DNA from 3 places in the Arthrobacter sp. OAP107 genome. Region 3 is predicted to be linked to each of the others. Evidence: riboswitches for the same ligand, from Rfam matches in the RefSeq annotation. Region 3 holds a riboswitch; each other region holds the start of a gene.
The links. A riboswitch is a leader RNA that binds a small molecule or an ion and turns the genes downstream of it on or off. The one in region 3 is predicted to bind thiamine pyrophosphate.
Positions count from the first base shown of each region.

Region 1: linked by a shared signal. The riboswitch ahead of thiC (phosphomethylpyrimidine synthase ThiC) and the one ahead of ABIE00_RS00185 (ECF transporter S component) in region 3 are both predicted to bind thiamine pyrophosphate.
Region 2: linked by a shared signal. The riboswitch ahead of thiO (glycine oxidase ThiO) and the one ahead of ABIE00_RS00185 (ECF transporter S component) in region 3 are both predicted to bind thiamine pyrophosphate.

Region 1 covers NZ_JBEPOK010000001.1:1,699,238-1,708,962, forward strand. The annotation lists gene ffh (signal recognition particle protein) at 1-222, shown strand, start outside; gene ABIE00_RS07900 (alpha/beta fold hydrolase) at 279-1,013, shown strand; gene thiC (phosphomethylpyrimidine synthase ThiC) at 1,100-2,929, opposite strand; TPP riboswitch at 2,925-3,032, opposite strand; gene ABIE00_RS07910 (amidohydrolase family protein) at 3,129-4,211, shown strand; gene ABIE00_RS07915 (VOC family protein) at 4,290-5,165, shown strand; gene ABIE00_RS07920 (hypothetical protein) at 5,284-5,718, shown strand; partial or broken gene rpsP (30S ribosomal protein S16) at 5,929-6,343, shown strand; gene ABIE00_RS07930 (RNA-binding protein) at 6,345-6,587, shown strand; gene rimM (ribosome maturation factor RimM) at 6,721-7,329, shown strand; gene trmD (tRNA (guanosine(37)-N1)-methyltransferase TrmD) at 7,330-8,124, shown strand; gene rplS (50S ribosomal protein L19) at 8,389-8,748, shown strand; gene lepB (signal peptidase I) at 8,833-9,513, shown strand; gene lepB (signal peptidase I) at 9,514-9,725, shown strand, end outside.
Region 2 covers NZ_JBEPOK010000001.1:1,363,660-1,373,384, reverse strand. The annotation lists gene moeB (molybdopterin-synthase adenylyltransferase MoeB) at 1-1,157, opposite strand, end outside; gene ABIE00_RS06455 (TetR/AcrR family transcriptional regulator) at 1,242-1,910, shown strand; gene ABIE00_RS06450 (DUF3107 domain-containing protein) at 1,967-2,191, shown strand; gene ABIE00_RS06445 (hypothetical protein) at 2,200-2,502, shown strand; gene ABIE00_RS06440 (4a-hydroxytetrahydrobiopterin dehydratase) at 2,499-3,170, opposite strand; gene ABIE00_RS06435 (thiazole synthase) at 3,235-4,029, opposite strand; gene thiS (sulfur carrier protein ThiS) at 4,035-4,271, opposite strand; gene thiO (glycine oxidase ThiO) at 4,333-5,658, opposite strand; TPP riboswitch at 5,650-5,771, opposite strand; gene thiE (thiamine phosphate synthase) at 5,799-6,500, shown strand; gene ABIE00_RS06415 (ferritin-like fold-containing protein) at 6,526-7,212, opposite strand; gene ABIE00_RS06410 (RNB domain-containing ribonuclease) at 7,254-8,771, shown strand; gene ABIE00_RS06405 (DEAD/DEAH box helicase) at 9,071-9,725, shown strand, end outside.
Region 3 covers NZ_JBEPOK010000001.1:40,460-50,184, reverse strand. The annotation lists partial or broken gene ABIE00_RS00205 (UDP-N-acetylglucosamine 1-carboxyvinyltransferase) at 10-1,534, opposite strand; gene ABIE00_RS00200 (glycoside hydrolase family 25 domain-containing protein) at 1,774-2,751, shown strand; gene ABIE00_RS00195 (energy-coupling factor transporter transmembrane component T family protein) at 2,966-3,769, opposite strand; gene ABIE00_RS00190 (ABC transporter ATP-binding protein) at 3,766-5,391, opposite strand; partial or broken gene ABIE00_RS00185 (ECF transporter S component) at 5,391-6,037, opposite strand; TPP riboswitch at 6,108-6,251, opposite strand; gene ABIE00_RS00180 (heme-degrading domain-containing protein) at 6,371-6,922, shown strand; gene ABIE00_RS00175 (DUF4235 domain-containing protein) at 6,980-7,243, shown strand; gene ABIE00_RS00170 (hypothetical protein) at 7,591-9,579, shown strand; gene ABIE00_RS00165 (helix-turn-helix domain-containing protein) at 9,674-9,725, opposite strand, start outside.

The sequences.
Region 1 (9,725 bases), 1.7 Mb from region 3:
GCCGGCGGTGCCCGCAAGGGCGGCAAGAACGCGCCCAAGAAGAAGGCGCGTTCCGGCAATCCTGCCAAGGCAGCCCAGGAGCTCCGCGAAGCCGAGGCCAGGCGTGCTGCGGGGGCCAAGGCGGTACCCACGGGAGCAGCCTTCGGCCAGCAGTCGGGCGACTTCGATCCGTCCCAGCTGAACCTGCCTAAGGGCTTCGACAAGTTCATGGGCGGCAAATAGGGCGCATGGTCATGTCGGCCTGCGCCGATGTCAGACCGCTGCCATAAGGTTGGGTCATGTATAAGCAGCGCGTAGTGTTCGTCCACGGTGCCGGAAATTTCGGCTCCGCGGCGTGGCCTCGCCAGCACGGCATGGCCCTGCGGTACGACGCCCTGTTTCTGCGGCGCCACGGCTTTGACGCCGAGGCCGAACCGCTGGAGACCGACTTTGCCGGGGACGCCCGCATTGTGCTGCGTTCACTGGCCGACGACGGCCGCGGGGCCGCCGGGGGCCACGTGGTGGCGCATTCGCAGGGCGCGATCGCCGCGATGATGGCCGCCGTCGAGCGCCCTGACCTGGTCTTCTCGCTGACGCTCGTGGAACCGGCCTGCCTGTCGCTCACGGCCGACCTGCCTGCCACCGCCGGGCACCGCGCCCTGATGGAGCCCCTGTTTGAGGTCCGGCACCAGCTAGGCGACGACGATTACGAGCGCGAGTTCCTGCACCGCGCCTTCGCCGCGGACACGCCGGAGCCCAGTACCCCCGAAGCGAAGCGCGCTGCGCGCAGGCTGCGGCTGCAGGCACCGCCATGGGAGGCGCCGCTGCAGATCGTGCCGGGTGTTCCCACCCTGGTGCTCACCGGCGGCTGGGAGCCGCTGTACGAGGAGATCGCCGGCTACCTGCGCGAGACCGGTGCCCTGCACCGCATCGCTGCCGGAGGGCACCGGCCCCACGATTCACCGGAGGGCGACCGCTACATCCGGTCATTCATCGCCGAGGTCAGCCAGCGGCAGCAGCCCCGGGCGTCATAAAAGATCCGGGCCCCGCCCGGCCGGCCCCCAATGCCAGCCGGACGGAACCCCTTGGTCGGAACTCCTTGGACGGAAGCCCGAAGAACCTAGTTGCGCGCCGATTCCGGAAGCCGCAGCTCCGGCAGGTAGACCTTTCCGCCTGCAGCGAGGAATTCCTGGCTCTTCTCGCGCATGCCCTCCGCCATCTCGGCGAGGGCGGCCTGCGCTTCGGCTGAGCCGTATTCGTTCCGGATGTCCTGGCTGATCCGCATGGAGCAGAACTTGGGCCCACACATCGAGCAGAAGTGTGCGGTCTTGGCGGGCTCCGCAGGCAGTGTCTCGTCGTGGAAGGACTCGGCCGTCACCGGGTCCAGCGACAGCGCGAACTGGTCGCGCCACCGGAACTCGAACCGGGCCTTGGACAGGGCATCGTCCCGCTCGTTCGCGCCGGGGTGCCCCTTGGCAAGGTCGGCGGCGTGCGCGGCGATCTTGTATGTGATGACGCCCGTCTTCACATCGTCCTTGTTCGGCAGGCCCAGGTGTTCCTTGGGCGTGACGTAGCAGAGCATTGCCGTGCCGTAGCGGGCGATTTCGGTGGCACCGATGGCCGAGGTGATGTGGTCGTAGCCGGGGGCCACGTCCGTGACCAGCGGTCCGAGCGTGTAGAAGGGCGCACCCTTGCAGAGCTCCTGCTGGCGCTCAACGTTCTCGCGCACCAGGTGGAACGGGATGTGCCCCGGCCCCTCGACCATGACCTGGACGTCGTACTCCCAGGCCCGCTGGGTCAGCTCAGCCAGCGTGTCCAGTTCGGCGAACTGCGCGGCGTCGTTGGCGTCCGCCGTCGCGCCCGGCCGGAGACCGTCGCCCAGGGAGAAGGAGACGTCGTACTTTGCGAAGATCTCGCAGAGTTCGTCGAAGTGGGTGTACAGGAAGTTTTCCTGGTGGTGGGCCAGGCACCAGCCGGCCATGATCGACCCGCCGCGGGACACGATGCCGGTCACGCGGTTCGCCGTGAGCGGCACGTACCGCAGCAGCACGCCGGCGTGGATGGTCATGTAGTCCACGCCCTGTTCGCACTGCTCGATGACGGTGTCGCGGAATATTTCCCACGTGAGGGCGTTCGCTTCGCCGTTGACCTTTTCCAGGGCCTGGTAGATCGGCACTGTGCCGATCGGCACGGGGGAGTTGCGGATGAGCCACTCACGCGTCGTGTGGATATCGTCGCCCGTGGACAGGTCCATGACCGTGTCTGCGCCCCACTGGGTGGCCCATTGCAGCTTGTCCACCTCCTCGGCGATGGAGCTGGTGACGGCCGAGTTGCCGATATTGGCGTTGATCTTCACCAGGAACGCCTTGCCGATGATCATCGGCTCGGATTCCGGGTGGTTGATGTTGCTGGGGATGATGGCCCGTCCGGCGGCGAGTTCGCTGCGGACCAGTTCCACATCGCAGTTTTCGCGGAGGGCCACGAAACGCATTTCGGGGGTGATGACGCCCTGCCGCGCATAGTGCATCTGCGTCACGGTCTTGCCTTCCGCCGCCCGGCGGGGCACCGGCCGGGCGCCCTTCCACTCCGCGGAAGCCGCACCGCGGCGCACGGCTGACTTGCCGTCGTCGAGCAGGTTCCGTTCACGTCCGTCGTACGTCTCCGTGTCCGCGCGGGCCGTAATCCATTCCGAACGGAACGGCGCGAGGCCCACCACGGGGTCGCTGCCCGGACCCGCCGTGCGGTAAACCCTCAGCGGCTCGTTCTGCTCGCCGTTGGGTGAGGGCTCCAGGGCGATTTCCGTCACCGGAACCCGCAGGCCGTCACCTTCCAGGTAGGCCAGTGAATGGGATTTCAGCGACTGCGTGACACTGCCGGCAGCATTACCGGCGGTTTCGCTTTGGGCTGCGTCAATTTGGGCAGGGCTCAGCTGTGATTCCTGGGTGCTCAATTTACTGCTCACTTCCTTCGCCGGCATTACCCGGACAGGTTCAACGGTCGCAGGCTGCGCCAGCCTGATCTCAGCCCCTGCAGGGGCCCCCGTGTGGTCGTAAACGAAGCTACCACACCGCGGATTGGACCTGTCCATCTGTGAGAAGCCGCTCCGGCGGGGCCGTTTGCCGCCACGGAAGCCGATTAAGCTGGAAGCCATGGCGCACATCATCGAATTCAGCGGACCCGTGCTCACTGCTGCGGACAAGGAACGCAGGGGGCTCTGGTCCGTGGACGGGAAGCTGACGTTTGATCCTCCGGGCCGGCGGCCGGACGCCGTCCTGGATGGCTGGGTCCTGCCCGGTTTCGCCGATGCCCACTGCCATATCGGGCTGGGCCCGGGCGGTGCCGTGGACGACGACGTGGCATATGACCAGGCCATGACGGACCGCAACGCCGGGACGCTGCTGGTCCGTGACGCCGGGGCTGCCAGCGACACCCGGTGGCTGCAGCAGCGGGACGACACGCCGCGCATCATCCGGTCCGGCCGGCACATTGCCCGGTCCCGCCGTTACCTGAGGAATTTCGCGGTGGAAGTCGAACCGGAGGGCCTCGTGGAGGCGGTGCGCAAGCAGGCGCGCGAAGGTGATGGCTGGGTCAAGCTGGTGGGGGACTGGATCGACCGGACGGCCGGCGACCTCATGCCGTCGTTCCCGGCCACTGCCGTGCGGGACGCGGTCCGGGCCGCGCACGACGAAGGGGCGAGGGTCACGGCGCACTGCTTCGGCGAGGACACCCTGGATGACATGCTGGACGCAGGTATCGACTGCATCGAGCACGCCACGGGCTTGCTGCCCAGGCACATTCCCCGGTTCGTCGAGCAGCAGGTGCCGATCGTGCCGACACTCATCAACATCGCCACCTTCCCGGACATCGCCGCGCAGGCCGAGCCGAAGTTTCCGCGGTATGCCGGGCACATGCGGGCGCTGTTCTCCCGCCGTCGTGAGCGCGTCCTGGAGGCCTACGAAGCCGGCGTCGAAATTTACGCGGGAACTGACGCCGGCAGCGTGATCCGCCACGGCCGCATCGCGGACGAAATCCTCGAACTGCACGCCGCCGGGCTGCCGGCTCCGGCGGCGCTGGACGCGGCCTGCTGGCGGGCGCGCCGCTGGCTCGGCGCCGAAGGCCTGGCGGAAGGGGCAGCGGCGGACGTGGTGGTCTGCCGGGAGGACCCCCGCGCCGTGCCGGAGACCATCCGCAGCCTCTCGAACGTGGTGCTTCGCGGCAAGATCATCCATTAGGAATAAATTGAAGCTTCAAGTAATTTAGAGATGTAGAGGCTGCCGAAATCCGGTGGTCCGGACATTCGGGAGTATTCAATGACAGCAGCAGACAGCAGCCAGGACTTGCTTCCTGCCGACCTCACGATGGGCACCGTCATGCTCAAGGTGGGCGACATGAAGCTCATGACCGACTACTACCAGCGCGCCCTCGGGCTCGATGTCGTCGCCGAGCAGGACGGCGGCCTCTACCTTGGCCGGCTCAACACGCCGCTGGTCCACCTCGCTCCCGCTCCGGGCCTCAATATCCCCGGCCGGGGCGAGGCCGGTCTCTTCCACACGGCACTCCTCTTCGGGGACCAGTCCTCGCTCGCCGCCACCGTTGCCAGCGCAGCCCAGTATGAGCCTCAGGCTTTCGTGGGCAGCGCCGACCACCTGGTCAGTGAGGCCTTCTACTTCACCGATCCGGAAGGCAACGGGATAGAACTCTACTGGGACCGCCCGCGTTCGGCATGGTCCTGGGAGGGCAAGAACGTCGTCATGGACAGCCTGGCGCTCCCGCCCCAGCGGTATCTTCAGGAGCACCTCACCCAAGAAGCGGTGGGGGGCCAGCGCGGCACGGGCGCCGAGGTGGGGCATGTCCACCTTCAGGTCGGCGACGTGCAGTCAGCCCACGACTTCTACGTCGGCACCCTGGGATTCGAAAAAACGGCGGGCTGGCACGGCCAAGCCCTGTTTGTGTCCGCCGGCGGCTACCACCACCACATGGCCATGAACGTCTGGAACAGCCGCGGCGCCGGTCCGCGCCGGGACACCCTGGGCCTCGGCGAGGTTCTCATCGAGGTCACGTCGGGGGACGACGTCGGCGCCCTCGCCGACCGCCTCAAGGTCGCCGGAGTCGAATCGCACCACACCGGCGCCGAGCTCCGGTTCGAGGATCCGTGGCGCAACCGCCTTCGCGTCGCTGTTCGATAAGCGTCGCTGTTCCGTAGGCCCAGTGCGCTAAGCCCAGGGGGCCCGGTTGGGTTACGCTGACATTCGAAGGGCCCCGGCACCGCCGGGGCATGCACGCCGACGGAATGAGGACGAATCCATGGGCTTCACGGAAGTGTTTGTCGCCACCCACAACGACGCCCTCAAGCGCGCAGAGGCGCTGGCAGGCGGTGCGGCCGCCGGGGACGGCATCCGGATCGCCGGCATCAGTGATTTTGAGATCGAACAGCTCGGCGACCTCGCCGGTGCCGCGGTGCACGCCGCGGGCGCGGACTACGAGCTGGCCATGGTTGACGTGGCCAGCGATTCACTGCTGGGCGTGCCGGCGGCGATGGTCCGGGCGCTCGCTGAGCTCCTCACGTACGAGTCCGAGGGCGAAGGCAACGTCCTGGACGACGTGGCCGAGCGCTGGGCAGCCGAGGACGACATGCCGTTTGGTGCCGGGGAAGCCAGGAAATACGTCCAGCAGCTGGCAGAGCTCGCCGGCACTGTGGACGAAGGCAACAGGACCGGCCTCTACGTCTGGTCTTCGTAGCGCGGGCAGGTTATTCCGGTACCTGCGGGACTCCGTCAGCACGTCAAGTCGAAATAACGCGGGCGATCTGGCACAATAAACAGGTACTCGATCTGCGTGGCCCCTCTCTCCGCGTCTGGATCCTGTCCTTTCGAACCCCCAAGTACGGCCCGCCCCACGGGTGCAGAACGCGGGTTCAACCCCGTTTTAGAAACAGGAGTGACCACAAAAGTGGCCGTAAAGATTCGCCTTAAGCGCTTCGGTAAGATGCGCGCACCGTACTACCGCATCGTTGTCGCCGACTCGCGCACCAAGCGTGATGGCCGTGCCATCGAAGAGATCGGCAAGTACCACCCCACCGAGGAGCCCTCATACATCGAGGTCAACTCCGAGCGTGCACAGTACTGGCTGTCCGTCGGCGCGCAGCCGTCGGAGCAGGTCGCCGCGATCCTGAAGATCACCGGTGACTGGCAGAAGTTCAAGGGTCTGCCGGGCCAGGAAGGCACCCTGAAGACCAAGGCCGACAAGGAAGCATTCGTTGCCTCCGGAGAAGGGTTCCGTGATCATCCCGGAAGCCATCACCAAGAAGGCCAAGGCATCGGAAGCCCCCGCCGAGGCTGAAGCAGAGACCACCGAGGCTGAGTAAGTTGCTGGCAGAAGCGCTCGAACACCTTGTCCGCGGCATTGTCGACTCCCCTGAGGACGTCAAGGTCAGCGCCAAGAACAACCGCCGCGGGGATACCCTCGAGGTGCGCGTTCACCAGGAAGACCTGGGACGGGTAATCGGACGCCAGGGCCGCACCGCCCGCGCACTGCGCACGGTCGTGGCGGCGCTGGCAGATGGCGAGCAGGTCAGGGTCGACGTCGTCGACACCGACCGCCGCCGGTAACGCGCCTGCAGCACTTGTCTTAACGTCCGGCCCCTCCACCAGCTAACGGTGGAGGGGCCGGACTGTTTTGGGCCCTGGCTGTGTTCAGGACCCCCACAATAGTCCTAACCCCGCACCACAAACAGAGGAACACATGCAGCTTCAGGTGGCCCGTATCGGCAAGCCCCACGGAATCCGCGGCGAGGTGACCGTCCAGGTGCTCACCGACGCGCCGGAGGACCGGTTCCTTCCCGGTACCGAGTTCGTGGTGGAGCCCGCCTCCGCCGGGCCGCTCACCGTGCGCAGCGCCCGCTGGAACAAGGACATCCTCCTGCTCGGATTCGAGGAGGTGGCCGACCGGAACCGCGCCGAGACCCTGCGCGGCGCCAAGCTGTTCATCGAGACTGAAGAGCTGGACGATGACGATGACGAGGGCTGGTACGAGCACGAGCTCGTCGGCCTCGAGGCCCGCGTCGGCTCCCAGACGGTGGGCAAGGTCGCCGCCCTGAACACCATGCCGGTGCAGGACCTGCTCGTCGTCGAAACCCCTGACGGCAAGGAAATCCTCATCCCGTTCGTGGAACAGATCGTCCCCGAGGTTAACATCGAGGAGGGCTTCGTCCTGCTCACCCCGCCGGACGGCCTGTTCGAGATCAACGAGGAAGGCGGCGCGGAGGACCCGGAGACCAGGGGCTCGGATTCCGCTGAGGACTCCGATGAGGACCCCACCGTGGAAGACGCCGAGCCGGAGGCCAAAGCGTAGATGAGAATCGACGTCGTCAGTATCTTTCCCGAGTACCTGGCGCCGCTGGAGCTGTCGCTCATCGGCAAGGCGCGCCAGGACGGGCTGCTCGAGCTGAACGTGCACGACCTCCGCGCCTTCACCACCGACCGCCACCGCACCGTGGACGACACGCCGTACGGGGGCGGCGCAGGGATGGTGATGAAGGCCGAGCCGTGGGCCCAGGCGCTCGAGTCCGTGGCGGCCGCCCGGCCGGCCGGTGCGGCGAAACCCGTGCTGATCGTCCCGTCCCCGGCGGGGGAGCGCTTCAACCAGGCGCTGGCATACGAGCTTGCCGAGGAAGAACAGCTGGTGTTCGCCTGCGGGCGTTACGAGGGCATCGACGAGCGGGTCATCGAATGGGCCGAGGAGCACTTCACGGTCCGCCCGGTCAGTCTCGGGGATTACGTCCTCAACGGCGGTGAAGTGGCCGTCCTGGCCATGGTGGAAGCCATCGGCCGGCTGCTCCCCGGCGTGGTGGGCAACCCCGAGTCACTCGTGGAGGAGTCGCATTCGGACGGCCTGCTTGAGTACCCCGTCTACACCAAGCCGTCCGTCTGGCGGGAGCGGGAAGTCCCGGCCGTCCTGCTCAGCGGAAACCACGGCAAGATCGCGCAGTGGCGCCGGCACGAACAGTACCGCAGGACGGCGGAACGCCGTCCAGACCTGCTGCAGACGTTCGACGCCGGAACGCTGCCCCGTGCCGATCGCACCGCTCTCGCGGACCTGGGGTACGACGTCGTCGACGGCCACCTGAAGCGGCGCCCGGAGGCCTGAACTGTTCCTGGGAACCGGCGTGTCCCTATAGAACGGAACGGCCCGCAATTAACCAATTCGTTCCATATGGGGCATAATTAATCCTTGTGTCTGCTGGGTCCGCACCTGCCACAGGGGGAGCGCAACCAACAGCAGGACACCCCGGTGCCGCCAAAAGGTGGCGGGACCGGACCTCAACACTTCGGCGGCGATTCCCGGAAATGTCCGGGCTTGGCTGCCGTGACCCAAAGTGGATGACCTGTGGCGTTCACCAGGAGTGGATCAATGCATATCCTCGATTCCGTAGATGCAGCCTCGCTGCGCACTGACGTTCCCGAGTTCCGCGCGGGTGACACCCTCAAGGTTCACGTGAACATCATCGAAGGCAAGAACTCCCGTGTCCAGGTATTCCAGGGCTTCGTCCTGGGCCGCCAGGGCGACGGCATCCGCGAAACCTTCACCGTCCGCAAGGTTTCCTTCGGTGTCGGCGTTGAGCGTACCTTCCCGGTGCACTCCCCGATCATCGAAAAGATCGAGGTTGTCACCAAGGGTGACGTCCGCCGCGCCAAGCTTTACTACATGCGTGCACTGCGCGGTAAGGCTGCGAAGATCAAGGAAAAGCGCGACTTCAGCACCGCCAAGTAAGTCCTGCCGGACTTTCACGGCGGGTCCCAACCCGTGTCCGGCCCGCGCCGGAGCCATCCGCAACAGCGCCACAGGATACGGATTATGGACCAGACAAAACGCCAGCCAGGGAAACCGGGCTGGCGTTTTGCGTTGCTGGCTGTGCTGGCCGCCGTCCTGGTCAGCGGGGTGATCCGCTCCCTGTGGCTTGACGTCTATTACATTCCGTCCGCCTCCATGGAGCCGCTGTTCGGCGCGGGGGACAGGATCCTGGTGTCCCGCACAGACTTCCAGTCCGAACCGATCCGCCGCGGCGACGTCGTCGTGTTCGACGGCCGTGGCTCGTTCGCACCGCTGAACAGCGGGGAAGGTCCGCTCCAGGAAGCGGCGGCCGCGGCAGGGCACTGGCTGGGACTGACCGGCAGTGATACTACATACGTAAAGCGGGTCATTGGCCTCCCCGGCGACCACGTGGTCTGCTGCGACCCTTCCAGCCGCCTCACAGTCAACGGTCAGCCGCTCGTGGAACCCTACCTGTATGACGGTGATGCGGCGAGCATCCAGAAGTTCGACGTGACTGTGCCCGAGGGCCGGCTGTGGCTGCTCGGTGACCACCGCTCGGTGTCCGCGGACTCCCGCAGCCTGCTGGGGGCGCCGGGCGGCGGCATGGTGCGGGCGGACAGGGTGATCGGCAGGCCGGTACAGATCCTCTGGCCGCTTGATAGATTTGCGTCAGTGGCACGGCCGCCGTTGGCGGTCAATACAACAACAAAGGACGGACAGTAGATGCCGGAAATTGATCCCGGGAGCTCCGAACCGCGGCAGGCTGCCGCGCGGCCGGGACGGCATGCCGCCCAAGAGCCCGCTTCTGACGTGTCCGCCCCCGGCGGGTCCGGACCCGGCTCCCCTGCTCCTGCCGGTCCCCGCCGCCAGGAAAAGGCCCGTGGCCGCAACCCCTTCCTGCTGTGGCTGAAGGAAATCGCCACCGTGGTAGTGAT
Region 2 (9,725 bases), 1.3 Mb from region 3:
AGGATGCCGCCGTCGAGATGGCTCACGCGCTGGTAGCCGGCCTTCCGGGCGGCGGCCAGCACGGCTGCGGACCGTGTCCCGGCCTTGCAGTGGAACACGATGTCCTTGTCCTGGGGCAGCTCGCCCCACGCCTCGCCGGACAGGATGCGGCCCTGCGGGATCAGCACGGAGCCGTCGATCCGGACGATGTCGTACTCCCCCGATTCACGCACGTCCACGAGGTCGAAGTCCTTCAGCCCCGCCTGCCGCGAGGCCAGCATCGTTGCCAGCTGCGTGGCCGTCACGGTGTGCTCGGTGTCGGTTGTCTCGGCCGGGGCGATGCCGCAGAAGGCCTCGTAGTCGGTGAGCTCGGTGATCCGCGGGGCGTCGGGGTCCTTGGACACCCGGATCTCGCGCCAGCTGCCGCCCAGGGCGTCGTACAGGGCCACCCGGCCCAGCAGGGAACGTCCGACGCCGGTAATCAGTTTGACGGCCTCCGTCACCATGAGCGATCCGACCGCAGCGCACAGCATGCCGAACACGCCGCCCTCCCCGCACGACGGCACGGAACCTGCCGGCGGCGCTTCCGGATACAAGTCCCGGTAGGTGGGCCCGTGCTGCTCCCAGAAGACGCTGACCTGGCCGTCGAAACGGAAGATCGATCCCCACACGTACGGCTTGCCGAGGATGGCGGCGGCGTCGTTGACCAGGTAGCGCGTGGCGAAGTTGTCCGCACCGTCCAGGATGAGGTCGTAGCCGGCGAAGAGCTCCAACGCGTTGGAGGCGTCAAGCCTGACGTTGTGCAGCCGGACGTCCACCAGCGGGTTCAGCTCCGCTATGGTGTCCCGGGCGGATTCGATCTTGGGACGGCCGACGTCGTGGACTCCGTGGATGACCTGCCGCTGCAGGTTGCTCAGGTCCACGGCGTCGTCGTCGATGATCCCGATGGTTCCCACGCCTGCGGCGGCGAGGTAAAGCAGCGCCGGAGCGCCCAGGCCCCCCGCGCCGATGACCAGCACACGGGCGTTCTTCAGCCGCCTTTGGCCGAGGGCCCCGATTTCGGGAATGATGAGGTGCCGGGAATACCGCTCCACCTCTTCGGTGGAAAGGCCGGGCGCGGGATCTACCAGGGGGCCCGGGTGCGTGCGGACTGTATTTGCGGTGGACGGAGAAGCCATACTTCAATGTATGCCTGAAGATACCGCGCGGTCATATTACCCCCGGGTAAAGTGAAGTTAACTGCAAAGGAAAGAAGGCCAACAGTGGTTCATCATGCACCGGTTGATCGAACTCAGGCCGCGCAATCCAATGCCGGCCAGGCCCGCTCCGCCGGCCAGCGCTCCGCCAGGCTGCCGCGCGACGAGCGCCGGGCCCAGCTGCTGGCCGCAGCCCAGGAGGTTTTTGTCGCCAACGGCTACCACGGCGCCGCCATGGACGAGATCGCCGAGACGGCCCATGTCAGCAAGCCCGTGCTGTACCAGCACTTCCCGTCGAAGCGTGAACTGTACCTAGCGCTGCTGGACAGCCACCTCGAGGCACTGACCGAGCTCATGCTCGGAGCCATGAACTCCACCACGGACAACAAGGAACGCGTGCAGGCCGTGATGCGCGCCTACTTCCGCTTCATTGACAGCGACGACCAGGCGCACCGGCTCGTGTTCGAGTCCGACCTGATCAACGACGCCGATGTCAGCTCGCGTCTGGAGACATTCAACAAGACGTTCGCCGAGGCCATTGCGCGGATCATCGCCGAGGACACCAAGCTGCCCCTGCTGGAAGCCCAGCTCCTGGGACGCGGGCTGGCGGGCATGGCCCAGGTCAGTGCCCGCTACTGGCTCGAGACAGACGGCAACCTCGACCTCGATGTGGCCAGCGACCTGATTTACCGTTTAGCTTGGCGCGGAATCTCTCGCTTCCCCAAAGAGACCTAGACTACAACTGAAACTACCTTTGAAATTTCAACCTTGACTGGCTGGGAGGCCTTGCTGTGGAAGTAAAGATCGGCATTCAGAACGTCGGCCGTGAAATTGTGCTGGAATCGGCTCAGGATGCTGACGCCGTGGCCAAAGTAGTGGCCGAGGCCATCGCCAAGGGCAGCGAGCTCCGCCTGAACGACGAGAAGGGCCGCCAGATCATCATCCCGGCCAACGTCCTGGGTTACGTCGAAATCGGCGCAGAGGAAGTGCGCCGGGTCGGCTTCGGCGCACTGTAGGCCGGGCCGTGCTGTCCCTCGTCATCGTGCTCCTGGTGACTGCCGCTGCCGGCTTCATCATCTGGGCCAATGACCGCCGCCACACCAGGTACGGCGTCCTCCTGCCGGCGGGCACCGCCGCTGCGGTGGGTATGCTGGCATGGATCATCTGCATCTGGGCGGGGCTGGGCTACCAGCCGGGCCTGACGTGGCTGCCGTGGGTCCTTCCCATGGCAGCGGGGACGGCTGCCGCCCTGGCGGTGGCGGTCTCCCTTGGCCGTGCGCGGGCCAAACAGGACACGCAGCGGCTGACGGCAGCGCTTAAGATCTAGGACCCGCCGACGTCGGGCTCATGGCCTTCCTCGGTGCACAGGCACAGCCGGTTCCCCTGGGCATCAGTGACCACCACCCAATTGGGTGCGTGGTCACTGTTCATTAAGGCCCCGGTTGCGGCCGTCTTCTCCAGGGCGGGCGCCGATTCGGCCTTCGAGCGGTGGACGTCCAAATGCAGGCGGTTGTCATTGGGGGTTGCGGTCTCCTGGAACCACACCCCGGGACCCCGGCCGTACGGGTCCACCAGGTCCCCGAACCTGCCCTTCCGGTAACCGAGCGCCACGCGCCAGACCTCGGAAATCTCCGCGGCATCGGCGGTGTCGACGCCGATGTCCACCGTCCGGTACAGGCCGGGCTGGGCCTCGGCCCCGGCCGACGCGGCCGCGCTGACCGAGGCGGCGGCCCCGGTATCCCGTGTGGTCACCTCGCCCCCGACGTCGTGGGAACTGAACCGGATGAACACCCGGTTGTAGCGCCAGTCCAGGTCCGGGTGGTGGTCCATGTCCTCTGCCACACGCCCGACGGCGGCAATCAGCTCCAGCGCGGCGGCCGCCGTCGGCGTCTTATAGACGGTGACCAGGCCGCCCTGCCGGTAACGCCAGTCGGGAAGGCCCGCGAGCGCTTCGTCGATCTGGGGTCGGGTGAGGATGTCTTCCCTGGCGGCCACGGTGCATTTCCTATGTGGGAACTGTTGAGCCTGCCGCCGCCGGGCCGCCAGGGATTTGCCGGGCTTAGAGGAACTCGGCCCGGCCCTCCATGGCCGACGAGGCCAGGGCATGCTCACGGCGCGGGATCCGCCCGGCCGCACGCGCCAGCCTACCGGCGGCGACGGCATGTTTGAAGGCCCCGGCCATGAGTGCGGGGTTCTGCGCGCGCGTGACAGCCGTGGCCAGCAGCACGGCGTCGCAGCCCAGCTCCATGGCCAGTGCCGCGTCCGATGCTGTGCCGATCCCGGCGTCCAGGACCACGGGAACGGAGGCCCGCGACACGATCAGCTCGATGTTGTGCGGATTGAGGATGCCCAGGCCCGTGCCGATTGGTGCTCCCAGCGGCATGACGGCCGAGGCTCCCAGATTTTCGAGCCGCAGTGCCAGGACGGGATCGTCGTTGGTGTAGGCGAAGACCTTGAAGCCGCGGTTGACCAGCTGCTCCGTGGCGTCCACGAGCTCCACGGCGTCAGGCAGCAGCGTGTGCTCATCCGCGATGACCTCGAGCTTGACCCAGTCGGTCTCCAGCGCCTCACGGGCCAGCTCGGCCGTCATGACCGCGTCCCGCGCCGTGAAGCAGCCGGCGGTGTTGGGGAGCACGCGGATGTTGTGGTCCACCAGCAGCTGGAAGAGCGAGCCCGTTTCGGCCGGCGAGTAGCGCCGCATCGCAACTGTGGTCAGCTGGGTGCCGGAGGCGACCAGCGCTGAGCCGAGACCGTCCAGGCTCGGGGCGCCGCCGGTGCCCATGATGAGCCGCGAGGTCAGTTCCACCCCGTCAATGACCAGGCTGTCTGCTGTTTCAATCAATGTTTCTGCCATCGTGCTCATCCTCCTTGGACTGCCGTGACCAGTTCGATCTCGTCGCCCTCGGCGAGGGCGGTGCTGTGCCACTGGCTGCGCGGCACGACCGCTGCATTGCGCGCCACCGCCACTCCCAGTCGCTGGCCGTCGGCGGCCTGTCCGTTGGCGGACAGGCGGCGCCCCGTGACCTGGCTGACAAGCGAGGTGACCGAGGCGCCCTCGCCTACTTCCTGTTCGATACCGTTCAGAGTGATGTTCATGCTGGTTCCTTGTTCGGGTCAAATGTGACGCGGGTCATGACGGAGATTCGCTGGGCAGCCATCACCCAGGGGCAGGGCTGAGTCCAGCGGCGGCCTGCAGCGCGGCGGATTTCGCCGGGCCGGACTTCGCCGGGCCGGATTCACCCTTGTCCTGGAGCCCGGGGGAAAACCGGCCCGGACGGAACGCGGACCAGCGCGGGTCGCGGGTGCCGTCCATGAGCTGGCGGCAGATCACTGCTGCCGCCGGGGTCAGCAGGACGCCGTGGCGGAAGAACCCGGTGGCGATGATGAGGCCGGCCACGTCCGTCCCGGGTTCCTGCCCGGGATCCTGCGCCGCCCCGGGCCCGCCGGGCAGCCGGCCGAGCAGCGGCGCGTTGTCCGGTGTGCCCGGCCGCGCCCGGGCCGTGGCTTCGAGGAGCTCGAGCTCGGCGACGGCCGGCACCAGGACCTGGGCGTCGCGCAGCAGCTGGTAGACACCGCCGGCGCTCGTGCCCGGTACGCCGTCCTCGCGCTGGGTGGCGCCCACCACCACCGTGCCGTCCTGGCGCGGCACGATGTAGACGGGCACGCCCCGCACCATGCCGCGGACTGTCGCGGTGAGCAGGGGCTGCAGGTGTGCGGGCACCTTGAGGCGAAGGATGTCGCCGTAGACCGGGCGCAGCGGCAACTGCAGGCCTGCGGGCAGGTCTTGCAGCTGCGCCGCGCCCAGGCCGTTGGCCACCACCGTCTCGGCGGCTCTGACAGTGCCGCCGCCGGCAAGCCGTACTCCGCCGACCCGGCCGCCGTCCCAGAGCAGGCCGGCGGCAGGCTCCCGCACCGCGTATCCGTCCACCGCCGCGATCTCCTGGCCATGACCGGCCAGCCCGGCTGCAATCGCCCGGACCAGCCTGCGCGGATCCACCTGGTGGTCCGCCGGGATGTCCAGGGCGCAGGAGATTCCGGGGCTGAGCAGCGGCTCCCTGGAACGAGCCTCCCGGATGGTCAGCGGTTCGACAACCAGGCCGTGGGTCCGCTGCACGTCCCGCAGGTCCATCAGGGCCCGGCGGTCGGCGGGATCGGCACCCACCGCAAGGGTCGGCGTCGTCAGGTACCCGGCATCCTCGCCGGCGGTGAGCGTGCCGGCAAACTCCGGCCATCTGGCGGAGGACTCCAGCATCAGCTCCAGGAGCCCTTCCTCCTGGTAATGCAGTTCGCTGACCGGGGCCAGCATGCCGGCCGCGGCCCAGCTTGCGCCGCTGCCCGGGGCTTCGTCGATGAGCACCACGGAACGGCCGGAGCGCCGTGCCTCCCAGGCGATCCCGTGGCCTACAACGCCGCCGCCGATGACGGCCACATCCGCCTCAAGACAAATGGCGGCACGTTTTGGGCCGCTGGTTTCAGGATTCATGCAATTCCTTCCCTACGCCGGTACTAACCGGATCAGGTCAAGCGGTCGGCTCTGACGCCCTCTCAGCCCTGCGCCTTTTATGACAGCAGTAACGGGCTCCCGCGGTACCTGCCCAGTTTAGAGGAACTAAGGTGGTTGCCATGACCCAGCACTCTGCCCACACCGCCGCCCGCCTGTACCTCTGCACCGACGCCCGCAAGGAGCGCGGGGACTTTGCGGACTTCGTGGACGCGGCGTTTGCCGGCGGCGTGGACATCATCCAGCTGCGGGATAAGAGCATCGAGGCGGCCGAGGAACTCGAACTGCTGGAGATCGTCCATGCCGCCGCCCGCAGGCACGGCCGGCTGTGGGCCGTGAACGACCGCGCCGATATCGCGTCCATCGCCGGCGCACCGGTGTTCCACATTGGCCAGAAGGACCTGCCGCTCCGCGCCGCCCGGAAGCTGCTGCACGATGCCACCGTCATCGGACTGTCCACCCACAGCACGGAGCAGGTGGACGCCGCCATCGCCGCGGCTCACGGGCGCAGCGGCCTGGACTATTTCTGTGTAGGCCCGCTGTGGGCCACCCCCACGAAGCCCGGGCGGGCCGCCGTCGGGCTCGATTTGGTGCGCTACGCCGCGGAGGCTGTCCGCAGCGCGAATGAGGAACGGGTGGGCGGCCTGCTGCTGCCCTGGTTCGCGATCGGCGGGATCGACCGCACGAACGTGGAGCAGGTCCTGGCGGCAGGAGCCAGCCGGATCGTCGTCGTCCGCGCCATCACCGAGGCCCCAGACCCCTCGGCCGCCGCGGCCGAACTGCTCGACGCCCTGGATGCAACGGCGCCGGCCGCCGTCTCCTAAGCCGCCGTCTCGTGCGGAGAAACCGCTACCCGCTGAGGCCCAGCTGGACCATCCGCCGGGAATGGTTCTCCGCGACTTCGGCGGTGATGCCCCGCATCAGCTCGCGCGCGGTGGCGTCCGTGGCGGCCGGTTCCGCCTCGACGAACAGCTCGCTCAGAAAGGCGTGTTCGTGGCCCACGCGCTGGGCCTGTGTGATCGCTTCGCCCAGGAGCCGGCGGCCCCACAGCGCGAGCCGGGACGCAAGCCGGGGGTCGTCGGCCAGTGCTCCCTTGAGCCGGTCCCGGAGTACGGCCGTGGCTTCTTCCGACGACTGGATCTGCTGGATGAGGTCGCGCGTTCCGGGATCCACGAACCGGGCCACCGCCTGGTAGAAATCGGCGGAAACGGTGTCCACCACATAGGCCTTCATCAATGATTCGTACCAGTCTGCCGGACGGGTCCGTTCGTGGAAGTGGTCCACAGCCGACTGGAACGGCAGCATCGCATTTTCGACGTCGACGCCCATCTCCGCCAGCTTGGCGCTCACCAGTTCATAATGCTGGAATTCGACGACCGCAATCCTGCCGATCACGGCCCGGTCGTGCAGCGTGGGTGAGTAGCGGGCGTCAGAGGAGAGCCGCTCGAACGCGGACAATTCGCCATATGCCATCACGCCGAACAGATCTGCGACGAATCGGTCGTAGCGAGCGGTGTCAGCCGAGGATGTGCCCATAATCCAAGACTAACGGCGCAATTCGGGCTAACCTGATTTTCGTGTCACATCATCGTCTGTCGCCCAGCGTCCACGAGCAGACCAATGCGCTCGCGGACGCCCTGAGCGCTCTACGGACGGAGCTGGAGCTTCCCGGGGACTTCCCCGAGGATGTGCTCAAGGAAGCAGAAGCCGCCGTGGCGGACCGGCAGTTTCCGGACCTGGACCTGACCGGAGTGGACTTCCTGACCATCGATCCGCCGTCGTCCACCGACCTGGACCAGGCACTGTTCATCGAACGCCACGGTGAGGGCTACCGGATCCTCTACGCCATTGCCGACGTTCCGTCCTTCGTGCAGCCGGGCGGCGCGCTCGACGCCGAGACCCGCCGCCGGGGGCAGACGTTCTACGCTCCGGACGGCCGGATTCCGCTGCATCCGGAGGTGATCAGCGAGAACGCCGGCAGCCTGCTGGCCGGGCAGCTGTGCTCCGCCTTTGTCTGGGAGTTCGAACTCGACGCCGCCGCCGAGGTGGTGTCCGTGCTGGTGCGCCGGGCCGCCGTGCGCAGCCGGGCCAAGCTCGACTACAAAGGCGTCCAGGCGGACCTGGATGCCGGCACCGCCCCGCCCATGCTGCAGCTGCTGCGGGAGGTGGGGCGCAAGCGCGTGGACCTTGAGCGGGCCCGCGGCGGTGCCAGCCTGAACATGCCGGAACAGGAGATTGTCCAGCTGCCCGACGGCGGCTACCGGATCGTGGCGGTCCCCCAGCTGCCGGTAGAGGACTGGAACGCCCAGATTTCGCTCATGACCGGGATGGCCGCCGCTTCGCTGATGCTCAACGGCAAGGTAGGGATCCTGCGCACCATGCCGGCCCCGGATGAACGCTCGCTCAGCCACTTCAAGCGCCAGACAGCCGCGCTGGGCAAGCCGTGGGACGGGCAGGAAAGCTACGGCGAGTACCTGCGCACCCTCGACCCCACCGACCACGGCCAACTGGCCATCCTCCATTCGGCCGGCATGCTCTTCCGCGGAGCCGCGTACACGCATTTCGACGGAACCGTCCCGGAGGACGCCGTCCAGTCAGCCATCGGCACCGCGTACGCGCACACCACCGCACCGCTGCGCCGGCTCGTGGACCGGTTCGTCCTGGTCATCTGCGAGGCCCTGAGCAACAACAGGCCGGTGCCTGCCTGGGCGCGCGAGGCGCTCCCCTCGCTGCCCGAAATCATGGCGTACTCCGACCAGCTGGCGGCAAGGATGGAACGCCTTGCCCTGGACACCGTCGAAGCCGCGCTGCTGATCAACCACATCGGACAGGAGTTCGATGCCGTGGTGATCTCCGGGTCAAAGCCGGCCAAAAACGGCAACGGCGCAGGCAACGGAAACGGGAATGGCAACAACGGTAAAGGTCTGAACGGCAGGGGAAGCAACGGGTCCGGCCCCTCCGGCGTGGTCCAGATCGCCGAACCGGCCGTGACGGCCAGGTGTGCGGGCGAAATGGAGCCCGGCACCAGGGTCCGCGTCCGGCTGATCTCCTCGGACATCGCCACCAGGGAGGTCCACCTCGAGCTCGTCGGCTGATCCGCTTCTGCGTCGCCAGGGGCCCTGCGGCGGCGTGAGTCAAGGAAAACACGGGTTTGCCAGTAGACTGGGTGGGTAGTAATGGATGCCCGGTCGTTGATTTCCTCGATTTGAATTCAACAAGCCCGCCCCTACGCGATCTTGAGTACCACCCGCCGGTCCCCAGTGCCGGCAATTAGATAGCCCGCGATCGGCTTCCACTGGAATTGCTTGCGCGCCTGAGCGTGCTCCGGAACGGCCCCGTGCCCGCCCCGTTGAGCAGGCGGCGCCAACGCCTAAATGAATAAGGAAACTCCCCTGTGAGTGAATTGCATACCCACCAGCTTCTCTCCGACGACACCGGCACCGAGACCATCGAGCCGGAAGAGACCATCATCTCGGACGAGAAGCCGCACGAAATAGCCGAAAAGTCGTTCGCCGACTTTGACGTCCGCGCCGACATCGTCGAATCGCTGGCCGACGCCGGCATCACGCACCCCTTCCCCATCCAGGCCATGACGCTGCCCGTCGCGCTGTCCGGCCATGACATCATCGGCCAGGCCAAGACCGGCACCGGAAAGACCCTCGGCTTCGGCATCCCCGTGCTGCAGCGCGTGGTGGGCCGGGACGATGCCGGGTTCGACAAGCTGCCCTCCCCCGGCGCGCCGCAGGCCATGGTGATCGTTCCCACCCGCGAACTTGCCGTCCAGGTGGCCAACGACCTGCAGACCGCATCCCGCAAGCGCAACGTCCGCATCGCCACGATTTACGGCGGCCGCGCCTACGAGCCGCAGATCGACGCGCTCCAGAAGGGCGTGGAAGTGGTTGTCGGCACGCCCGGCCGCCTTATCGACCTCTTCAAGCAGCGCCACCTGGTGCTCAAGAACGTCAAGATCGTCGTCCTGGACGAGGCCGACGAAATGCTGGACCTCGGCTTCCTGCCCGACGTCGAGACCCTCATCGCCGGCACCCCCG
Region 3 (9,725 bases):
GAGGAGGGGTCAGTCCTGGAAGTACTCGATCTTGGCACCGATGGTGTTGAGCCGCTCGGCCAGGTCCTCGTACCCGCGCTCAATGACGTAGATGTTGCGCAGCTCGGACACGCCGCGGGCCGCCAGCATGGCCAGCAGCAGGCACGCGGCGGGGCGCAGCGCGGGCGGGCAGCCCACCTCCGCGGCGCGCCAGCGCGTGGGGCCATTGACGTAGATCCTGTGCGGGTCCAGCAGCTGGATCCGGGCACCCAGCTTGTTCAGCTCCGTCAGGTAGATGGCGCGGTTCTCGTAGACCCAGTCATGGATCATGGTCTGGCCCTCGGCGTTACCGGCGATCACCGCGAAGAACGGCAGGTTGTCGATGTTCAGCCCCGGGAAGGGCATCGGGTGGATCTTGTCCTCCGGTGCGCGCAGCTCGGAGGGCTTGGTGGTCACGTCCACCAGCCGGGTGCGCCCGTTGCGGGCGGTGTACTCGCCGGAGACCTCCAGCTGCTGGCCCATCTGCTCCAGCGTGGCCAGCTCGATCTCCATGAACTCGATGGGCACGCGGCGGATGGTCACCTCGGAGTTGGTGACGATGCCGGCCGTGATAAGGCTCATCGCCTCGATCGGGTCTTCCGAAGGGAAGTATTCGATGTCGACGTCGATGGTCGGCTTGCCGGTGATCTTCAGCGTGGTGGTCCCCGACGCCGTCGATCTCCACGCCCAGCCGCTGCAGGTAGAAGCAGAGGTCCTGGACCATGTAATTGGGGCTGGCGTTGCGGATGACCGTGGTGCCGCAGCGGTGGGCGGCGGCCATGATGGCATTTTCGGTCACGGTGTCGCCGCGCTCGGTCAGCACAAAGGACCGGTCGAGGTCGTCGGTGGGCGGTGCCTGCACGGAGTAGAAGCCTGAGCTGGCCTCCACGGACAGGCCGAACTGCCGCAGCGCCTGCATGTGCGGCTCCACGGTGCGGATGCCCAGATCGCAGCCGCCGGCGTAGGGCAGCCGGTATTCATCGGTCTCATCAAGCAGCGGGCCCAGCAGCATGATCACGCTCCGGGTGCGGCGTGCGGCCTCGGCGTCCATGGACTCGAGATCAAGATCGGCAGGGCGGCGGAGCTGGAGGTCGTTGTCGTTGAGCCAGGTGCATTCGACGCCGATGCTGCTCAGGACCTCCACGATGCGGTTGACTTCCTCGATGCGGGCCAGCCGGCGCAGCGTGGTGGTCCCGCGGTTGATGAGGCTGGCGCAGAGCAGGGCGACCCCGGCGTTCTTGCTGGTGTTGACATCAACGGAACCGGAGAGCGTCCGGCCGCCTTCCACGCGGAGGTGGGTCATCTGCGATTTGCCGAGCTGGACGATGCTGCGGCCGAAGATCGTTTCCAGCCGCTGGATCATTTTCAGGCTCAGGTTCTGTTTGCCCTGTTCCATCCGGGCCACGGCGCTCTGGCTGGTGCCGAGTTCCGCGGCCAGCTGGCCCTGGGTCCACCCCTTCTGCCCGCGGGCATCGCGGAGCAGGAGGCCGACGTGTTCAGCGGTCTGTTGAGTCATGCACAAAAATATATCAGCTATGAGTTATTCCGTCGCCTTTGACGCGACCGAATCGGGTTACTGCGGCTTGACATACCCGTTACATGCATAAATTTTCCGTAACGGACGGGAGTGGTGTGACAGAATCCGTCTCGGCATCCGCGGCCCCGGTCAAGCCCCGGCGCACGCCTTGACCCCAAAGCACATTCGGGAGCAAGCTAGCGGTACCTGTTGCGGCCGCGAGGGAACGGGAGGCCGCCGTGTCCATTTTCAGCTCCGCTGTCCTGACCAGGAGGCGCCCGGAAGGGCGCCGGGCTTCAGCGCTGCTGTCCTTCATCGTCGCAACCGCCGTCGGATTTATCCCGGGACCAAGGCTCGACGACGGCGCGCCGCCGGCATCTGGATCAGAAGTCACCCAGGCGTCCCCCGGGGCTTCCGCCGGTCCCGGCGGCGCAGCGCAGGCGCAAACGCGCGCAACCCGGCAACCACCGCAGCAGGCAACCCGGCAACCCCCGCAGCAGCCGTCAGGGTCCGACGAGGATGCACCGGCAGGCAACGACGTTTCCTGGCCGCAGTGCAGCGACGACCTGCCTGACGATCCCGCGTTCGCCATTGTCGGGGTCAACAACGGGCTGGCGAACACCACGAACCCGTGCCTCCACGAGCAGCTTGACTGGGCGGATGGTTCCCCAGGCGGGACCGGGCAGCCACGCCTGGCGCTCTACGTGAACACGGCCAATCCCGGGCTGCGCGGCACCTGGTGGCCGACGAACAACGAGTACGGCGGCGAGACCGTCTCCAACCCCTACGGCACGTGCCAGGGGCAGGAAGACGCGGCGTGCGCCTACATGTACGGCTACGCCAAGGCCTTCGACGACGCCTACCTGCGCACCATCCCCGAACCTGAGACGTACCTCTGGTGGCTGGACGTGGAGACGGGCAACAGCTGGTCAGGCGACAGGAACGCGAACCGGGCTGACCTCGAAGGCATGGCGGACTTCTTCCACAGCATCGGTGCCAGGGTGGGCATCTACTCCTCCGCCCGGCAGTGGGGACAGATCGTCGGCGAGGTGGGGTCGGCCAGCAGCCTCTACTCCCTGCCAAGCTGGCTCGCCGGGGCGCACAGCGCCGCCGAGGCCAAGGACATGTGTTCCGCGGCGCCCCTCACCGCCGGAAGCAAGGTGGTCCTCACGCAGTTCGTGGCCGACGGTTTCGACCACGACCACTCCTGCATCTGAGGTCAACGGCTGGCTTTACCCAGGTTTGCTCCGCGCAGGCGGAGCAGGAAGCAGGTGGAGCAGGACGCAGGCGGAGCAGGACGCAGGCGGAGCAGGACGCAGGCGGAGCAGGACGCAGGCGGAGCAGGACGCAGGCGGAGCAGGACGCAGGCGGAGCAGAGGGAGCCGGCAGTGAACGAGGCCCGGATGGAGCGGCCAGCCCGGCCATAGCCTCCTAGGAGCCCTCCAGCCACACCATGTGCCACGTGCCGGCCCACAGCGCGGCGGCAACGGCACCGGCGGCGATGAGGACTCCGCCCAGCACCACCCAGATGTCCAGCACGCTGTAGGTGGATACACGCGCCCAGGTCCGGCTGGCACCACCGAAACCGCGGGCCTCCATGGTCACCGCCAGCCGGGTGGCACGGCGGATGGCCTGGACCATGAGGCCGAAGCTCTGCCCCAGGGTGGCCCGCATGCGCTGCCACGGGTTGCCGCGCGATCCCACGCCGCGGGCTCGCCGGGCCATGCCGATGGTTTGCCATTCCTCTGCCATCAGCCCGACCAGCCGCATCGCGGCCAGGGTACCCAGCACAAAACGGTGCGGCAGCCGGGCCTTCTGGGCCAGGGCGTCCGCCAGGTCGGTGGGATCGGTGCAGCTCATCAGCAGCACCGCGGGCAGGGCGATGGCCAGGCCCCGGAGCAGAAAAGCCAGCCCCAGCTGAAGGGAACCTTCGCTCATGGACCAGAGTCCGACGTCGAGCAGTATCCTTCCGCTGTCCGGCGCCAGGATGGAGGTGCTCCAGCCGCCCACGGCGGCAGCCAGGATCAGCGGCCAGCCGCGCTGCCAGAGCAGCGAAAACGTGAGCCCGGCCAGCGGAAAGACCAGCAGCTCGCAGGCGAGGGCCACGGAGGCGGACATCCAGTCGATGGACAGCGCCAGTGCCAAAGTGACGAGGAAGACCGCGGCGAACTTGGCCAGCGGATTGGCTCGGGTCAGCACCGCCCGGTTTCCGGCGAGTGTCAGCGCTTCCCTCATGTCGCCGCCTGTTCTGGTGTCGGCTCAATGGCTCGCGGCTCGGGCCGGCCCCTGGAGCCCAGCCGGAGCTCGGTGCCGCCGAGCACATGGGTGAACTCCTCGTCGTGCGTCACGGACACCACGGCAGTGCCGGCGTCGAGCAGTTCGGAAAGGAACGAGGCAAGCTCCGCCCAGGTGTTGGCGTCCTGGCCGAACGTGGGCTCGTCCAGGACCAGCACCTGCGGGTGCGCGGCCAGGACCGTGGCCACCGACAACCGGCGCTTCTCACCGCCGGACAGGGTGTAGGGGTTGGCGTCCACCAGGTGCGTGAGGCGCAGGCGCTCCAGGAGTTCGTCGACGCGCTCCTCGCCGTGGCCCAGGTGGCGTGGGCCGAACTGCAGCTCGTCCAGGACGCGGCCGGTGACGAACTGGTGCTCGGGCTCCTGGAACACGGTGCCGATCCGTGAGATCAGGTGCTCGGCCTTCCACTTGTACGGGTCGATCCCGGCGCCGCCGCTCAGCTCAACGGTCGCGGAGACCTTGCCGTCCACCGGCGGCAGCAGCCCGGCGAGGGTCAGCGCAAAGGTGGACTTGCCGGCGCCGTTGGGACCTGTGACCGTCAGCGCCTCCCCCGCCCGGACCTGTGCCGTGACGTCGCGCAGCACGGGCTCCGGAGGTACGGAGCGGAAGCCGCGGCGCCGGGGACGTTCCCGCGACACCGCGAGCTTTTCGGCCGCGAGCAGCAGCTGGCCGCTATTGGTGTTGGATGCGGCGGCCGCGGTGCGGTGCCGGGTTTCGGGAACGTAGCCCGGGACCCAGACGCCGGCGGCGGTGAGCATCCCGCGGGCCTGTTCGAGGACCTCGTCCGGCGTGCCGTCGATCAGCACCGCGCCGTTCGCCGCCGACCCCGGCTGCAGAACCACAATGCGGTCCACCAGGTCTTTCCAGGCAGCAACCCGGTGCTCCACCACCACCAGGGTGGCCCCGGTCTTGTCGAGGCAGCGGCCCACGGCGTCCCGGACCTCCAGGACACCGGCGGGATCGAGGTTCGCGGTCGGCTCGTCCAACAGAATCAGTCCCGGCCTCATCGCCAGGATCCCGGCGAGCGCCAGGCGCTGCTTCTGGCCGCCGGACAGGGCCGACGTCGGGTGGTTCAGCGGCAGGTGAGCGAGTCCGACGTCGTCCAGTGCCTCGTGCACGCGGCGCCAGATCTCCTCGCGGGGGACTGAGAGGTTTTCGGCGCCGAAGGCGACGTCGTCGCCCAGACGGGAAAGCACCACCTGGGTTTCCGGGTCCTGCTGCATGAGTCCGGCACGGCCGCGCTGCGCGCGCGGCGGTGCGCCGTCGATGAGCAGCTCACCGCTTTCGTCGGCGTCGTCGGGGTCCGGCGCCGCGGTGCCCCGTGGACCGCCGTCATCCGCCGGACCGCCGCCGGAGTCGCTGTCCCCCAGTACGCCGGCCAAGGCGTGAAGCAGCGTGGATTTGCCGGCCCCGGAAGGGCCCAGCAGCATGACCCGTTCACCGGGTCGGATGTCCAGGTCCAGGGCGTGGACGGCCGGCCCGGTCCGGCCGGCGTGGCGCCAGCCCCAGCCGCGGGCGTGTACCGCGGCGGGGCGGACGCCGCCGTCGTGATGTGCGGGCATCAGGAGAAGACAGGCTCCGTGGCTGCCTTGCGGGACGCGAAGGAGCTCAGTACGCCCGTCCTGGGAAGGAGCTCAGTACGCCCGTCCTGGCCAGGCCGCGGGTGGCGATCCAGGACAGGGCACCGGCGATGACCGCGCCGGAGATGGCGCAGAACAGGATGTACGCGAGCTTGTCTCCCGCGGTGTAGGCGATGTTCCAGCCCCACGGTGCGAAGGAGTCGTTGAGGCCGCAGAACAGGCCGGCGCCGGCACCCGCAAGCAGCGAGGCCGGGAGGTTGAACTTGCGGTACAGCAGGGCGGCGAACACGAGCTCCGCACCCAGGCCCTGGAGGACGCCGGAAATCAGCACCGTGGTGCCGTACTGGGAGCCCATGATGAGCTCGCCGGTGGCCGCGACCGTTTCGCAGAACAGGGCGGCGCCGGGCTTGCGGATAATAAGCATGCCCAGGACCGCCGGGATCATCCAGCCGCCGGCGTACAGGCCGCTGAGCGGCGGGTAGACGGCGTTGACGGGAGTGGAGATGAGGTTGGCGCCCTGGGACCAGGCCCAGAAGATGACGCCGCCGGCAACGGCGATGAGCGCCGCCACCACGATGTCAGCCACGCGCCAGTTATAGCTGGTCTTCTTGATTGCTGCAGTTGTCATGATGGTCCTCCTGAGGAACAGGAGGGGAAAGCGTTCCCCGGCTGCAGGTGGCGGGGCCACTGCTGCCGGGCGCTCTGAGAACTCGACTCCCTTGCGCCGGTACTAGCCGGATCAGGTTCGAGGGTCTGCGGCTGTCCGCACTCTCAGCGCCCATCCGCGGCTGCTCTGGCATTTGCCTTTGCATCCCGACGGCGGCGCTCCCCTGTCGTGATAAATCTGCCCTTGTGGGCTGGTCCAGTTTACACCTCGGCGGCCCCGGAATCCCGGGGCCGCCGTCACAATCCGGGAGTCTTCCTGCGCGGCCGGGACAGCCGCCCGGAGTACATTGGGGCCATGACGCTACAGGACTCCGGCAGCGCTGCCCTGCCCGCCTTTGACCCCGATTCCGCCGAGGAGCAGCCAGCGGGATCCCTGCAAGCCCTGATCGGTCAGATCGAGGGTGAAATCGCCGAACTGCAGTTCCCGAGGTTCAGCAAGGACGACGCCCTGGCGCTCGGCCTGGAACTGGTTGAACGCGGCAAGGAGGACAACCTCCCCATTGCCATCGACATCACCAAGGGTGAACAGGTCCTCTTCCACGTGGCGCTCGAGGGTGCCACCCCGGACAACGAGGGCTGGGTGCGGGCCAAGCAGCGCACTGCCGTGCGCTATGAGGAGCCGTCGCTGCTGGTGGGCCTGCGCGGCAGGGCCGGCGGCGGACGGATCGAGGACAACGCCTGGTTCGACCAGTCCATCTACGCCGCCCACGGCGGGGCTTTCCCCATCTATGTTCGGGACGTGGGAGCGGTGGCCGTGGTCACGGTGTCCGGGCTGCCCCAAAAGGCGGACCATGACCTCGTGGTGCAGGCGTTGCGGGAAATCCACGGGTCCATGGGTCATGGCTAGCGTTTCATGCCGATAGGCTAGGCAGAGACCAGTGTTCATCACGCGAGGAGTTCCGGAATGAGTTTCTTGATCAAGCTGCTTGGCACGGGCATCAGCCTGCTGGCAGGATTCGCCGGCACCAAGGCCGTCGATACCATCTGGGAAAAGGTCACCGGGCAGAAGCCGCCTAAGGGTGACAAGGACGATGTCCCCACCACGATGCGCACAGCCCTGACGTTCGCCCTCATCTCCGCGTCCGTGAGCGCGGTCATCCAGGTGCTGGCCAACCGCGGCACGCAGCGGGCCATCACCCGCTTCGCGAAGACCCAGGACATCGTCTAGGCGCTGCGGCCCCTCGAATAGGGTGGGGCTGTGACTGCTGGCTTCGCCGGCCCGTTGGGTTTTTCCAAGCCCGGCAGCCCAATCTATAGACGTTCTGAACCGGCAGTGCTGATGACCTCGGCCGGACTCACAACAGCCGGACCCGGCGCCGCAGATCCGCGGAGCCGGGTCCGGCCATGTCAGCAGCTCCGCAACTGTGTTCCTTGCGCCGCGTGTGGTTACCGGACCCCCACCGATCTCCTGCGGCACACGATAGATCCAAGGTTTTTCCAACCCAAAATCCGAACGTTTTTCCAACCCGTGCCGCTTTTAGTGGATGCCATCAGCGTCTTTTCGAGGAGACAAAAATGGTATTCACCCCACATTTCCTGTCGGTCCAGCAACTGACCCCACGGCATCGGGCCCAGCACCCCGCATCCCGGCGCCGCGGAATTGCCGCCCTGACCGCCGTTCTTCTGGCCGCGACTGGCGCGGGAACCTCGCTGGCCGCCACCCAGGTAACCCAGACCAACACGACCAAGCTGACCGCCGTCGGCCCTGTCAACACCGAGTACGGTTTCCCGTCCTGGTACGAAGACAGCAACAAGACCCGCCTCGAGCTCTGCCTGGACGCGGAAAACCCGCTCTGCGGCTTCCTGCCCGGCGACATTCCGGACGAGACCGCACCCATTTCCTTCCCGGACAACTTCCCGGAAGAGGCGTTCTACATGCTCGCCAGCTCCGAACTGACCCTTCCCGGCGGTGGCCGCGCCGTCCTGGTCCTTGGCCTGGAAGCAGCTTTCGCCAACACGGTCACCCAAGGCGACCAGATCGTCTTCGGCCGGCAGCGCATCGTGGTCAAGGGCGGACCCGCCAACGCCACCCTGACATTCCAGCACCCCTACGGCACCATCACCATCGACACCGACGGCACCGGCGGAGGCAAGCTCGTCGAGGACATCTCCCCCGCCGTCGGCAACTTCTCCACGGCGCTCAAGAGCAACATCGGGCCGTTCCTGAAGTGGGACCCGGCCACCGCCCCGGCGGCGCCCGAAGGCTACCTCGGCGACCCGGGCCAGGACCACACCGTCACCGGCAGCCCGTTCGGCTACAACAAATTCTCCGTTAACGGCGGCGGTCTGTCCCTGGAAACGGACCAGTTCACCGTCCAGGGCAAGATCTCCACCAACCAGGGCGTCAACGGCGACAGCGCCGTCGTGAACGGCAACATGATCGACGTGTTCGCCAGCAGCGGCAACGGCGCCCAGCTCCAGGTGGACGGCCAGGCCGGCGTTTTCGAGACCACCCCCATGCTCAGCGATCCCGACACTGGCCGGTACTACGCCCGTGTCCAGTTCACCGGAACCGCCCCCTCCACCGTGAAGATCACCAACATCGGCGACAAGCCCGCCAGCAGCAGCCAGATCAACGTCACCAAACCCAGCGGCGTCATGGTCACCAAGGCCCTCTACGACGGAACCAACCTGACCGTCGGCGCCATTTCCACCGTCGGCTACCCGCTGACCGTCACCGGCCTGGGAACCCTTGAGGCACCGGCCACCGCGGGAACGCCGGCCGAAAAGACCTTCGCTGTCAAGGCTCCCCCGGCCAGCGTCACCGTGAAAACCGGGGACGGCGGTACCGCTTCACTGCCCGTGACAGTCTCCGGCGGCGCGGCGTCCGCGACGGGCCTGCCCGCCGTCACTCCGGCCCCGGATCCAGGCCCCGTCGTCGACACCGGCAGCGGCTCCGTCCCCGGCGCAACGCAGCCGGCGACGGCGGTAGCCACCGCCGCGTCGACCTCCATCACCCGCGGCGGAACCGTCCAGCTGGACGGCAGTGCCTCCACCGGCGCCGCCAGCTACAAGTGGCTCCAGGTCAGCGGACCCGCCGTCAGCTTCTCCAGCGACACGGCCGCCAAACCCACCATCACCGTCCCGTTCTACGCCAAAACCGCGGACACGGCACCGTTGACCGCCAAGTCCAACGATCCCATCCAGCTCCAGCTGATCGTCACGGACGCCAACGGCATCGGCAGTGCTCCCGCGACCGTGAACCTGACGGTCCAGACGGACACCGTCACCGTCGCCGGCTCTCGGCACCGGCTCGGCACCGAGCTCCGGATCACGGGCACCTCAGCGCTGGCCGGCAACACCGCCGTCCTGACCCCGGCCACCACCGTGGTCATCTACGACACCACACCCGGCCGGGCGGTCTCCAAGATCGGCACCGCCCAGGTGGACACCCTCGGCGCCTGGTCCTACCGGGCCAAACCGGGACCGAACCGGCAGATCACCAGCGTCCTGGTCCAGTCCAGCCGCGGCGGCACCGCCACCGGGGTAGTGGCGACCCGCTAGATCCAGCCATCAAGCCAGTACCGGGGTCCTGTCTGTTCAGCAGACGGGGCCCCGGCCCTTTAAGCCCGCCCCTTTTTAGTCAGTCCCCTTTTAGTCAGTCCTCGACCCACTCGAGCAGGTCGCCGGGCTGGCAGCCGAGCACTTTG